4 regions of the Fictibacillus marinisediminis genome follow, and region 4 is predicted to be linked to each of the others. Evidence: riboswitches for the same ligand, from Rfam matches in the RefSeq annotation. Region 4 holds a riboswitch; each other region holds the start of a gene.
What was found. A riboswitch is a leader RNA that binds a small molecule or an ion and turns the genes downstream of it on or off. The one in region 4 is predicted to bind S-adenosylmethionine.
Positions count from the first base shown of each region.

Region 1: linked by a shared signal. The riboswitch ahead of LCY76_RS05340 (homoserine dehydrogenase) and the one ahead of mtnK (S-methyl-5-thioribose kinase) in region 4 are both predicted to bind S-adenosylmethionine.
Region 2: linked by a shared signal. The riboswitch ahead of LCY76_RS05970 (hypothetical protein) and the one ahead of mtnK (S-methyl-5-thioribose kinase) in region 4 are both predicted to bind S-adenosylmethionine.
Region 3: linked by a shared signal. The riboswitch ahead of LCY76_RS21830 (LLM class flavin-dependent oxidoreductase) and the one ahead of mtnK (S-methyl-5-thioribose kinase) in region 4 are both predicted to bind S-adenosylmethionine.

Region 1 covers NZ_JAIWJX010000002.1:964,299-967,506, reverse strand. The annotation lists gene LCY76_RS05340 (homoserine dehydrogenase) at 252-1,517, opposite strand; SAM riboswitch class I at 1,628-1,736, opposite strand; SAM riboswitch class I at 1,837-1,946, opposite strand; partial or broken gene LCY76_RS05335 (undecaprenyldiphospho-muramoylpentapeptide beta-N-acetylglucosaminyltransferase) at 2,072-3,141, shown strand.
Region 2 covers NZ_JAIWJX010000002.1:1,078,120-1,081,327, reverse strand. The annotation lists gene LCY76_RS05985 (YhgE/Pip domain-containing protein) at 1-446, shown strand, start outside; gene LCY76_RS05980 (Fur-regulated basic protein FbpA) at 452-631, opposite strand; gene LCY76_RS05970 (hypothetical protein) at 1,093-1,302, opposite strand; SAM riboswitch class I at 1,307-1,411, opposite strand; gene LCY76_RS05965 (threonine synthase) at 1,484-2,692, opposite strand; gene LCY76_RS05960 (DinB family protein) at 2,868-3,208, opposite strand, start outside.
Region 3 covers NZ_JAIWJX010000002.1:4,188,770-4,191,977, forward strand. The annotation lists gene LCY76_RS21825 (ATP-grasp domain-containing protein) at 1-448, opposite strand, end outside; gene LCY76_RS21830 (LLM class flavin-dependent oxidoreductase) at 460-1,509, opposite strand; SAM riboswitch class I at 1,670-1,768, opposite strand; gene prmC (peptide chain release factor N(5)-glutamine methyltransferase) at 2,013-2,876, opposite strand; gene prfA (peptide chain release factor 1) at 2,887-3,208, opposite strand, start outside.
Region 4 covers NZ_JAIWJX010000002.1:1,605,945-1,609,152, reverse strand. The annotation lists gene LCY76_RS08740 (carbon-nitrogen family hydrolase) at 1-740, shown strand, start outside; SAM riboswitch class I at 835-988, shown strand; gene mtnK (S-methyl-5-thioribose kinase) at 1,070-2,281, shown strand; gene mtnA (S-methyl-5-thioribose-1-phosphate isomerase) at 2,287-3,208, shown strand, end outside.

The sequences.
Region 1 (3,208 bases), 640 kb from region 4:
GAAAATGAAAATGTTGTATGCTGACCGCTGTTCTTAACTATTGGTGGCCGCAAAAAGACATCAAGAATACAACCGCTTCAAGCACGGCCTTTTTGCTCCAACTATCCAATTCGCTTAGTTAAGAACGTGAACGCTCATCCATACAACTCCCTTCCTTTTGTTACTTCCATCATATGTAAAATCCTTTCCATTGTCAACATGATGGGTAAAAAAATCCGCAGAGAGCCGACTCTCCACGGATATTCCTGTTTCTATTCGGCCACCGGCACCTTTTCTTTCTCTATCCCCTTACCGCTTTTTGACAGACGGACCGGATAGATGCTGATCACTGAAATGAACTCATCCTCCTGTTCCAGAGGGAGCGGCCCTTCATAAAGCAGGGCAGCAAGGGAAATAGGCTGAAAACGAAGAGAAGTCCGGTCTATAATGATTCCATGCTTTTCAATTGCTGAAATCCTTTCCTTTGTAAAATTAATTTTTTCACCGACGAGAAGGTAGGTATTCACCTCTTGTTCTTGTTTCTTAGGGCAGAGTTCCGATACAGCCGGTTTGTTTCTATATATTTCCCTAGTTTCATAGATCGATAATAAGTCTTCCACAATGGCACTTGCTGTTGCTTCTGCACCAGCTCCCGGCCCTTGCAAGGTCAAACAGCCGAGAAGGTCTGTCTGAATACGGATGGCATTGTCCACGCCTTCCACACCATACAGCGGATGATCGCTATCCACAAATACAGGCTGTACCTGGAGATCAAGTCTATCGTTTAAAAGGACGAGATGCTTCAGCCGAAGCCCCATCTGCTCAGCCAGTTGAATCTCCTCAAGAAGCACATTTCCAATCCCCTCCACCTGCACTTCTTCCCAGGATGGCTGCACGCCATAAATCCATTTGCTCAGCACCATCGCTTTGTAAAATGCGTCCAAGCCTTCGATGTCATTTGTCGGATCCGGCTCTGCATATCCTTTTTTCTGTGCCAGTTCCAGCGCTTTTTCAAACGAGGAACCTGTCGTTCTCATGTACGAAAGAATGAAGTTGGACGTTCCGTTTAAAATGGCTTCTACATGCTGAATCCGATTGATTCTTAAAAGTTCCCTCAATGTTCTCAAAATCGGTATTCCTCCGCCTACGCTCGCTTCATAGACAAAACGGACACCCTTTGCGGCAGCACGCTCTGTTAATTCTTCTCCATGCCGGGCGATCAAATCTTTATTCGCGGAAATCACATGGCATCCCGCTTCAAGTGATTGTATGATGTAAGACCGTGCAGGCTCGATTCCGCCAATCGCCTCAATGACCACATCAGGCACTTCTTCTCCGATCGCCTTCTCGAATTCGGACGTCAACGGTACCCCCTTTACGAAAGGCCTTGCTTTGGAAGAATCCTTAATCAAAATACTGGACAGCTTCAGACGATGACCCAGCAATTCTTCTAAAGCTCCTTTTCTATCCATGATGGATGTATATACACCGGATCCTACAGTCCCCAGACCCAGCAGTGCTATTTTTAATTCTTTCAATACAATCACTCCTTCTTCAAAAGTAAATTTCTTATTAGTGGATGAATGGTATCTGTATGATGGCAAAAGAAAAAACCTCTTCCTAAAGAAGAGGTCTGCAGTCCGGCCTCCTCTTATCATCCAGGGTTCTTTCCTGCAGGTAGTAGCACCTTTTCAAGTAGAATACTTGAAGGTTGCCGGGCTTCATCGGGCCTTTCCCTCCGCCACTCTGGATAAGAGTATTATCATGAGATTGAAACATGTTATGTAGCACTTTATTTTTTTAGTACAAAAAACCCCCTTATCACGAAGATAAGAGAGCTGTATGGTTCCGATCCGTCTCTTATCTCCCAAAGTTTTACCTTTGAAGGATTTAGCACCTTTTCAAGTAGAATACTTGAAGGTTGCCGGGCTTCATTGGGCCTTTCCCTCCGCCGCTCTTGATAAGCTTCATTAAATTAGTCTTACTCTATCACGGCAGACAGGAGAGCGTCAACCATTATTCAGATATTTCTGGAATCATTGCAGATTATTTTTGGTATGATAGAAACACATAAATAAAAGGGGTGGAAGGTTTGGGCAAGAAAATCGTATTCACCGGGGGAGGTTCCACCGGGCACGTCTCTGTTAACCTGGCGCTGATTCCTTTGTTCTTAAAAGAAGGCTGGGAAGTCAGCTATATCGGTTCCAAAGGAGGAATTGAACGGAAACTGACAGAAACCATCGAAGGCGTCCGCTATTACAGCATCTCTACTGGTAAACTAAGGCGCTATTTTGACTGGAACAATTTTAAAGATCCGTTCCGTGTCATGAAAGGAGCATTTGAAGCATTTCGGCTCATCAAGACCATAAAACCAGACGTAGTCTTTTCAAAGGGGGGTTCGTATCTGTTCCCGTAATCCTCGGCAGCCGGATGAACAAGGTGCCGATTGTATCCCATGAATCCGATCTTAGTCCAGGGCTTGCAAACCGTCTTTCACTTCCGTTCGCTAACAAAGTGTGTACAACGTTCCCTGAAACCGCTGATCATCTCCCAAGGGAAAAAGCGGTATACGCCGGTGCGGTTATCCGTAAGGAGCTGCATGAAGGGATCGCAGCCAAGGGGAGAGCTTTCTGTGGTTTGACTCCTGGTAAATCGATCATCTTGATCATGGGAGGAAGTCTTGGATCAAAAAAAATAAATGAGGCCGTAAGATTAAGCCTGGACGCTCTGCTTCCCCGCTTTCAAATCATTCATCTTTGCGGAAAAGGCCAGAAGGATTCTTCCACTCTGAAAAAAGGCTATATCCAGTTCGAATATGTATCGGATGAGCTCCCAGATATCCTTGCAGCAACGGATTTTGTCATTTCAAGAGCAGGCTCTAATTCTATCTTTGAGTTTTTGTCACTGAGAAAGCCAATGCTTCTCATTCCACTCTCTAAAGAAGCAAGCCGCGGAGACCAGATTGAAAATGCCCGATCATTTGAAAAACAAGGCTATTGCGAAGTTCTGTTTGAGGAAGACCTGAATGCTGAATCCCTTCTGCAAGGCATCGAGCAGCTTTATTCAAATCAGGAAGCCTATATCAGAAGAATGGAAGAAAGCCAGCTTAGTAATGCGTTAGACCAGCTGTTTTCCATCATTAATGAAGAAGCAAAAAGATGACTTTCCCCATTCCTCCTCTGAGATGGGGAAAAGCCAGGAGAGGAATAAGCCATAGATAAGCTTGGCC
Region 2 (3,208 bases), 530 kb from region 4:
AGGGGCTTGTCGTATCTCTTGGTGACCGGTTCATTATCCATTCCTACATTGTGGACAAAACATGGTTTGTTTTATTTGCCATGTTCCTGAGCATCGTCTTTGTCATTCTAACGTATACGCTCGTTTCCATTTTTGGAAATGTGGGTAAAGGCCTGGCGGTTATTTTTCTCGTTCTGCAGTTTTCAAGTTCAGGCGGAACATTTCCTGTGACAATGACCTCTTCCTTCTTTCAAAAGCTTAATCCTTATATGCCGTTTACGTATGGAGTCAGTTTACTGCGGGAAGCAACCGGGGGAATGATTAGAGAAGTTGTACTGTCTGACTTGTATCATTTGCTGCTTTTCCCCGCTGTCTTTCTTATTGCTGCCCTGTTTTTAAGAAAACCGTTGCAGCGAATACAGAATAGAAGGGGAGCAGGTGCGAAAAAAGCAAGAATACTTCAATGAGTGGTTTATTTAGCCTGCCGAAGGCTGTTCTTTCCGCCTGCTGCCTTTGCATACTCCTCTTCAAGATCAGAGAGTGTCAGCTGAAATAAATGAAGCTCATCTTTCTTATAAATGCCCATATTGATGAGTTTATTGATCAGCTGATTTCGTTTGCTTTCCACAGCTCTTCTTAGTTGATTTTCCAAAACAATCCCTCCTTTTTTACAAGACTTATTTAAAAACACATTGTTGATTTTCTTTCCTTTTGTGCATCGAATACTGATGCTTGAAAGAGACCTTCAAGTCTTTTTTATACAGTAAGGTGTGTGTGATAGCTGGCGATGATAAGAGCCTGCTGATTTGTGAAACAAATGAAACGCCTGAAAAGCAGATGGGAATAAGCTTGGTTATATCCTTCTGCTTTTCAAAAGACGGTTCAATCACACTCCACAAAAAAACAACTACGTTTACAAACAAAGCTTTTAACAAGGCTGTTTTCGTAACCTTTGTTGCTCTTGGGAGTGGTTGATTTTCGTTTCAGCATGCTTGCTTTCCGCGGGGCGTGCGCTGAGCCTCCTCGGCGCATCCGCCTGTGGGTCTCACCTGTCCCGCTTCCCCCGCAGGAGTCTCGCACCTTGCACTCCAATCAACTATAATGAAGGGTTCTTTACAAAATGTTTCCAAAGCAACAATCTTTTAGGAAAGAGCCTTTAACAAAAAAATAAACGCCGTCATTTTCATGACGAAGCGCCTTTGGTTGACCAATCAGCAATCCTGATATTTCGCAGTGAATTAGTTGGTTTTTTACATAAATAAAAACCTCTTCTTGCGGAAGCAAATAAGCACAAGAAGAGGTTGAATCGCCATCATAAGCCATACTCTTCTTATCATTCAAGCGTTTTGCTTGTGGAATTGGCACAGTACTCATAATTAAGTCCGCTGCCGAGGCTTCAAAGGGCCAGTCCCTCCACCTCTCTAAATAAGAAATATAAGGTAAATGTATTCTATTGAATTCAATTATAGGGATTTCCATCTTATTGTCAAGACAAAAACTCATTTTATTTTCGAATGATTTCTCCAGGCTCTAATACAGGAGGATCTACAGAAACCGAATCAGGGTATTTGATCCCCTGCCCAGTATTTAGGCATATCACCTTTTCATCTGCTTTGATCCAGCCATTTTCCCTCAATCGTTTTGCGGCGGCAAACACAGCCGCGCCTTCCGGACAAATAAAACTTCCTTCAAGCTCTGCAGTTTGGCGCTGAGTAAAGCTAATTTCATCTTCTGAAACGGCAACGGCGCATCCATTCGTTTCATAAAGTGCTTCAAGGACAAGGAAATCTCCGATTGCTTTTGGAACATTGATACCAAAAGCAGCTGTCTCAGAATTTTCCCAGAACTCCGATTCACTCTTGTGTTCTTCCCATGCTTTTACGATCGGTGCACATCCTTCAGCCTGGACAGCTACTAAACGCGGCAGTCTGCTTCCTTTAAATAAGCCCAGTTCCCTGAATTCTTTCAATGCTTTATATATGCCAATCAGCCCCACTCCTCCGCCAGTTGGATATAAAATAACATCAGGCGGCTCGCTTCCGCATTGTTCTAAAATTTCATACCCCATCGTTTTCTTGCCTTCAATCCGGTAAGGTTCTTTTAAAGTGGAAGCATCATAGAAACCTTCTTCCTTCACAAGGGACGCGACAATTTTTCCGGCATCACTGATCAGGCCGTTCACAAGAAAAAGCTCTGCACCTGAAATCGCCACTTCTTTTCTCGTAATGACTGGGGCATCCACTGGCATAACGATGTACGGCTTTATGCCGGCCCTTGCACAATAGAGTGACCAGGCGGCTCCTGCGTTGCCATTGGTCGGCATGGCAAGCCGGGTAATACCGAGCTCTCTGGCTTTTGAAACGCCGACTGCCGCTCCCCTGGCCTTAAAAGACCCGGTAGGTATCATGCCCTCATCTTTCATGAGCAGATTTGCAATTCCAAGCTTCTCACCGAGAGCAGGCATGGATAATAAAGGAGTCATCCCCTCTCCCAGTGATACCACATGATCTGGGTCTATAACAGGAAGAAGCTTATGGTACCTCCAAAGACCATTCCTCTCTTTATTAATAATTTCATTCTCATTTTTCAGTTCCTCTAAATCATAGTTTACGAGAAGGGGGGAACCGCACTGGCACAATTGATTAGGTTTGTGATGAGCATAGATGCTGCCGCACTTTGGACATTCAAGATGGCTGACATAGCTGAAAGACATAACATACCTCCAATATTCCCTCACCAGAAAAGGACAGCAAAAAGGCACCGCTGTGCATAAGGAATAACATGCATAGCGGTGCCTTCAGTTTTCTGATCAGCAATTTATTCTATTGTGTTAAATTTTAATGCAGGTATTCTGATAAGTCAACTAAGGTATAACTTCCCGTTGATGTCTAGCTTAATTGTCTGGAAAGAACCTTTTCCTTAATTTCTTCAATTTGAGCCAGATGTCTCTTTTCATGATACCCCACGAAAGGAATCCATTGTTTTAATGGCATCGGGCCAAACACCGGGTGAGGGTAGGATTTCTGTTCCAAAGCCTCTTGATCATTGCTGTTTGCTACCTTATTCAGCTCATTTCGTGATTCTTCCAATTTTTCTTTTATTTTCTTCAGAGTCAGATACCGTTTCGTAGGAACAACAAAAACAGGAGCCTCTACTTTTCTGCTGCGGTCCACCGTCATTTCAATCGGTTTCAGTTCTGCAGATACCGTTATTTTACTTTTTAAACGGT
Region 3 (3,208 bases), 2.6 Mb from region 4:
AAAGCTGAACACCAAGGCCTTTTCCTGCACGGTTATGCTTTGTGATAAATGGTTTGCCGCTGAACGGCTCAGCTGCCTGCAGAATTTGGTCCTTGCCAACAGCCGCAATGGTTTTGGGCGTCTTCACCCCATGCGCCTCAAGCTCTAAATATTGAACGACCTTGCTCACCTCAAGCTGAAGAGCGCGGCTGCCATTCAGCACTTTTCGGCCATGTGCTTCCAGCCAGGCAATGACACTGGCAGCAAGTTCCGGTGCATAACGGTGTCCTCTTGTATGGGAGGAAGCACTCATGCGGCTGTAAAAAATGCCCTCGGGCGGAGCTTCTGCCAGATTAACCGTTCCCTGATCTAGATGCCATGCCTCATAAGGCACTTGCAGCTCATTCAGCCTCTTTGTGAGATGATCTGTCCATTCATCGTTCTCATGTATGATATATACTTTTTTCATGGTCATCCTCCTTATTTCGCATGTTCTTTCCGATAGCTCTCCACCAAAGGCATCACCCGTTTTGAGAAACGTTCCATTTCTTCTAACTGAGGGGAGAATTGCAGTAAAAGGAGTCCGAGGCCGGCTTCTTCATAAGCTGCAATCCGCTCCGCAATCTGTTCAGGAGTGCCGATCAGATTCGGCCTCAGCCCCCGGTTGGAAACAGAGTAGTCGTACAGCTGAATCTGCTGTTCCAGCTGCGATTTGCTCGTAAAATCTTTAAACCCAGCATAAGCGCTGGACTCTTTTACATCTGTAATCCTCTGCAGCTCCGCTTGGGCTTCTTCTTCAGTATCCCGGCAGATCACATAGGCCGCCATTCCGAACGAAGATAAAGGTTCTTTCCCTGTTTGCCCGCGGCGGTTCTTCATGTCATTGATCTTAACGGCGATCTCTTCGACTGTGCCGCCATGCATGACGTAGGCGTCACAGGAGGAAGAGATAACCTGTTTACCCCTTTCACTTTCTCCGCCAGCATACAGAATGGGATTCGGCCGCTGAACAGGTTTAGGGAAAAGTTTCGTATCGCTAAACTGATAAAACTTGCCGGAATAATTGAAGGTTTCTTCTGTCCACAGCCCCTTTAGAACATCAAGAAACTCTTGCGTACGCTCATATCTTTCGTCGTGGGCAGTAAAAATACCGCCATACTGCTTCGCTTCCTCTTCCCACCAGGCGGAGACGACATTAAGTGTAAACCTCCCGCCGCTCATTTGGTCGATGTTCGCCGCCATTTTCGCTGTTACAGCAGGATTATGGAATCCTGGCCTTACCGCTGTCATAATTTCTATTTTCTCCGTTACGGACGCGAGACCCGCCGCCGTTGTCCAAGCCTCCAGAGAGTCCTGCTCAGGTCCTTTTATATCATTCAAATACAGTTCCGCGATCAGCGTCGTGTCAAACCCCCACTTTTCCGCGGATTGAATAACCTTCTTCGCATAATCAAACGTCGGCGGCATGTTCTCATTTTCCACATTTCTCAGCCATCCGCCAAAGATCGGCAACCAGAATCCAAATCTCATCTACCTTTTTCTCCCCTCTTCCTTTTAAAAACATTCTGCCACTAAAAGAGACCCTGAAAGTCCATCCCTTCAGTGCGGAGGAGCGGTCAGGACAACGGCCTGACCCTCCGACTATCTAAAAAAACTTCCCCTTTAGATAAGGGGAAGTTTTGACCGCTCCATCTTATCTTCCAGGATCTACTCCTGCTGGATTTAGCACCTTCTAAAAATAGGTTGCCGGGTTTCATAGGGCCAGTCCCTCCGCCGCTCTGGATAAGATTTATTTAATTAATAGTAATCCTACAATAGAAGTAGGTATTGCGTCAATATTTAGGATGTGAGAATAGATGATATTGAATGGCGTTCGACCGGCGAATAAGTCCGGAAATTCAGTTCCGATCAATTATTGCTTGTTTCGCTCAATTTTTATGAGTTAGGCTCAATTCAGCGCCCGTTTTGCTCAATTCCGTTCTTCCGGCCACAAAAAAGAAGCCCCCAGCACAGCTGAGGGCCACCTTTTCTGCTTATTTAAAGCCAATCTCCGCGATAACCATCCGTTCTTTTTGGCTGATGTCCTTTACTACCGAAACAACCGACCCAGGGAACGTGACCCTGAGCATTTCAGCAACCGTCTGGCCCTGATCATGGCCGACTTCAAAGGCTACAATGCTTTGTTTGTTCAGAACGAGCGGCAGCTCCTCCATAAACCTTCTGTAAAATACGTAGCCGTCCTCCCCGCCGCTAAGTGCACGGAAAGGCTCTTGATCCTTAACGATCGTCTCAAGCTCCATTATTTCACGGTCAGGAATGTATGGAGGATTGGATACAACGATATCTGCTTTTTCTCCGCCCTTGATCAGAGGCTGAAGGAGGTCGCCATGAATAAAACGGACAGATGCCTCAAGGTTTTCAGCATTTTTCTTTGCGACTTCCAGTGACTCCTCAGCAATATCAATCGTGGTTACCGAAAAACGAGAATTTTCCAGTGCCAGCGTAATGGCAATGGCACCGCTCCCCGTCCCGACATCGACTGTCTGGATCTCTTCTATGCCAGGGAACCTCATCATGGAGCGCTGAAGCACTTCATATACGAGCTCTTCTGTTTCCGGCCGAGGAATGAGCACCTCTTTATTCACCGAAAAGCGTCTTCCGTAAAACTCTTCAAAACCAATAATGTACTGGACAGGTACTCCATCGCCATGTTTTTGTACAGCTGCTTCAAATACCTCTTGCTGCTTTGGAAGAAGCTCTTCATCCAAACCAAGAAGCAGCTCCGTCCGGCTCATATCGCCAAGTACATGACGAAGAAGAAGCTCACCAGCTAGAGGTTCCCGTCCCTTTTTCGTTAAAAAAGATGAAGCCCAGTTCAGGACTTCATGCCGTTTCATCGCTTTCATCTTATGCTTCCGTCTGGGCCTTCATTTTGCTTGTCTGGTCTTCTGTAATTAATGCTTCAATGAATTCGTCCAGCTTGCCGAGCAAAATTTGATCAAGTTTTTGAAGAGTCAGGCCAATGCGATGGTCCGTTACACGGTTCTGCGGGAAGTTGTACGTACGGATCCGTTCTGAACGGTCACCGGTACCAACTGCAGATTTACGGTTTTCATCGTATTCTTTTTGTTTTTCCTGCTGAATTTTATCATAAACACGGGCGCGAAGAACCTTCATCGCTTTTTCCTTGTTTTTGATCTGTGATTTTTCATCCTGACAGGAAACAACG
Region 4 (3,208 bases):
ATCCCAAGCAAAATATTAAGAGGGCTTCAAAACGAATTGAACAGGCAGCAATGAAAAAACCAGATGTGATTGTTCTTCCTGAACTGTGGACTACAGGCTATGATCTAGAAAGACTAGATGAGATAGGAGATACAAACGGCGAGGAGATCAAACGATTAATGAGCGAGCTTGCCAGCAAATACCAAGTGAACATTGTTGCGGGTTCCATCGCTAAGAAAACGGATGAAGGAATCTATAACACCATGTATGCCTTTAACCGAAAAGGTAAGCAGATCGGCGAATACAGTAAACTCCATCTGATCCGGCTAATGCAGGAAGAAAAATATATTGCTCCGGGCTCCAGCAAAGGAAATTTCATGCTTGAAAACGTTCCGGCTGCCGGTGTCATCTGCTATGATATCCGTTTCCCCGAATGGATTCGCTCCCATATTCTTGAAGGCGCCTCTATCCTGTTTGTTCCTGCCGAGTGGCCGGCGCAGCGGCTGAGCCACTGGCGGAACCTGCTAATAACAAGAGCCATTGAGAACCAATGCTACGTTGTGGCATGCAACCGGGTCGGCAGTGATAAGAACAACACGTTCGCAGGTCACACGATGGTCATTGATCCCTGGGGAGAAATTATTGCAGAGACAGACGGAGAAGAAGAGACCATTTTGTTTGCTGAGGTCGACACTGATCTTGTTGAAGAAGTAAGAAACAGAATTCCTGTGTTTGAAGACAGACGTCCAGAATTTTATTAAAAAAAGATTTGACAGGACAATGGATAAGATTGTATGATTGCCATTGTAAATTATTATTGCATTCTGTTTTTTCTAACAATTTTATATTTGTTGTCTCTTATCAAGAGCAGGTGGAGGGAATTTGGCCCGATGAAACCCAGCAACCGACCGTAATACCATTGTAAAATGGGGCGTCTACTACTAGAAGCCTGGAGATCCAGTATGGCACGGTGCTAATTCCAGCAAAACTTTGTTTTGCAAGATAAGAGGCGTGGAAGCTATACATCCAGGCCTCTTTTCATACAGAAAAGAGGCCTTTTTACATACAAAAAATTCCGGAGGTAGTATAGATGGCAACAACCCTCAAACAGGCTTACAAACCACTGAATGAACAAACCGTGGTGGGGCTGGCACAAAAACTCAAACTGTTTTCTGATTATCAAAACATTAAAGTCAATGAGATTGGTGACGGTAATCTTAACCTTGTTTTTCGGCTAATCGAAGCAGATACAGGTAAATCCATTATCGTAAAGCAGGCACTTCCCTATGCCAAAGTTGTGGGAGAAAGCTGGCCGCTTACACTGGACAGGGCAAGGATTGAAAGCAGCTCTTTAATAAAATCAGCAGAATTTGCTCCTGAGCATGTTCCAGAAGTTTTTTATACAGACCAGGATCTCGCTCTCACTGTAATGGAAGACTTATCTTCTCACGTGATTCTGCGGAAAGGTCTGATCGAAGGGGTCAAATATCCTCATCTCGCACAGCACATCGGCACATTTATTGCCAAAAGCCTGTTCTATACGAGTGATTTCTATTTGCATCCTTTCGAGAAGAAAGAGCTTGTCCAGACGTTTACAAACCCTGAACTCTGCAAAATAACCGAAGACCTTGTATTTACTGACCCGTTTTATGACATCAACACCAACGATTTTCCTTCCGAGCTGAAGGAGGCCGTTTCCAAACTATGGAATGATACTCTCCTCAAACAGAGAGCTGCCTCTCTAAAATATAAATTTCTAACGCGTGCAGAGGCCCTGTTGCATGGTGACCTCCATACCGGAAGTATTTTCGTTACCGAAACTTCTACAAAATTAATAGATTCCGAGTTTGCTTATTATGGGCCTCAAGGCTTTGATATCGCCCACTTTTTTGCCAATATTGCATTGAATCATGCCTCACAGTCCTTTCATATCTCTGACAATCTTAGGCGCGAAGAATATCAGAGCTATTTGCTCAGCGTGATCAAAGACACTTGGGAAACCTTCACTGCCCATTACAGGGAACTGTGGAAAACAGAGGGTGTAGAGTCTGCAACCAAACTTCCTGAATTTGAGGAAGAGATTTTAAATAGTATTTTTACAGATATGATTGGTTTTGCAGGTTGTGAAGTGATCCGCCGCACGATTGGGCTTGCCCATGTCGAAGATCTTGATTCCATTGAAGACTTCAATGGCCAAATCGAGTTAAAAAAACGTGTGCTTAAGCTTGGAAGCGATTGGGTAAAGAACGCTGAGAGAATAAAAAATATCGATGAATTTATCACATACATCAGGAGTGTTTAATGATTATGAGTACGACAGAAACCTGGATTTCATCACTAAGATATAAAGGGGATCATCTTCTGCTGCTTGATCAGCAGCAGCTTCCCCGCCATACCGTCTACATTAATGTTACGACAATTGAACAAGTGTGGGATTGCATAAAAAAATTGCAAGTGAGAGGCGCACCTGCCATTGGAATCGCCGCAGCTTTTGGAATCGTGTTATGGGCAAAGGCCAACAATTCCCTGCCGTATGACGAGTTCAAGTCAAAGCTGTTGCAGCAAAAAGCTTACCTTGCCGGATCCCGGCCAACTGCGGTTAATTTGTTCTGGGCCCTCGACCGGGTCACAGGCTCTGCCGAACAAGCCCGAGATACTGAGGAAGCGGTTCAGCTGATTGAGCAAGAGGCACTTTTCATTCAGCAGGAAGATGAAGAAACTTGCCGTAAAATCGGGGAATACGCATTGACCTTGCTGAAAAACGGGGATTGTTTGATGACGCACTGCAACGCTGGCGGAATTGCAACTTCCCGGTATGGTACAGCTCTGGCTCCCATGTATTTAGCAAAAGAAAAAGGCTGGGACCTCTCAGTGTACGCTAATGAAACAAGACCGGTATTTCAAGGGGCGCGTTTAACAGCCTGGGAGCTGCAGCAGGCAGGTATTAATGTAACATTGATTACGGATAACATGGCTGCCCATACACTTAAAACAAAAAACATCGCTGCGGTCATCGTCGGCTGTGACAGAGTCGCTGCCAACGGAGATACCGCCAATAAAATCGGGACGTTCGGACTAGCCTTGCAGGCAAAAGCACTCGGCATTCCTTTTTATGTAGCCTCTCCTCTATCAACGATCGATTTGAACACATCAACTGGAGATGATATTCCCATTGAGGAAAGACCGGCAGAAGAAGTGACCCACTTTCAGGGAGAACCCATCGCACCAG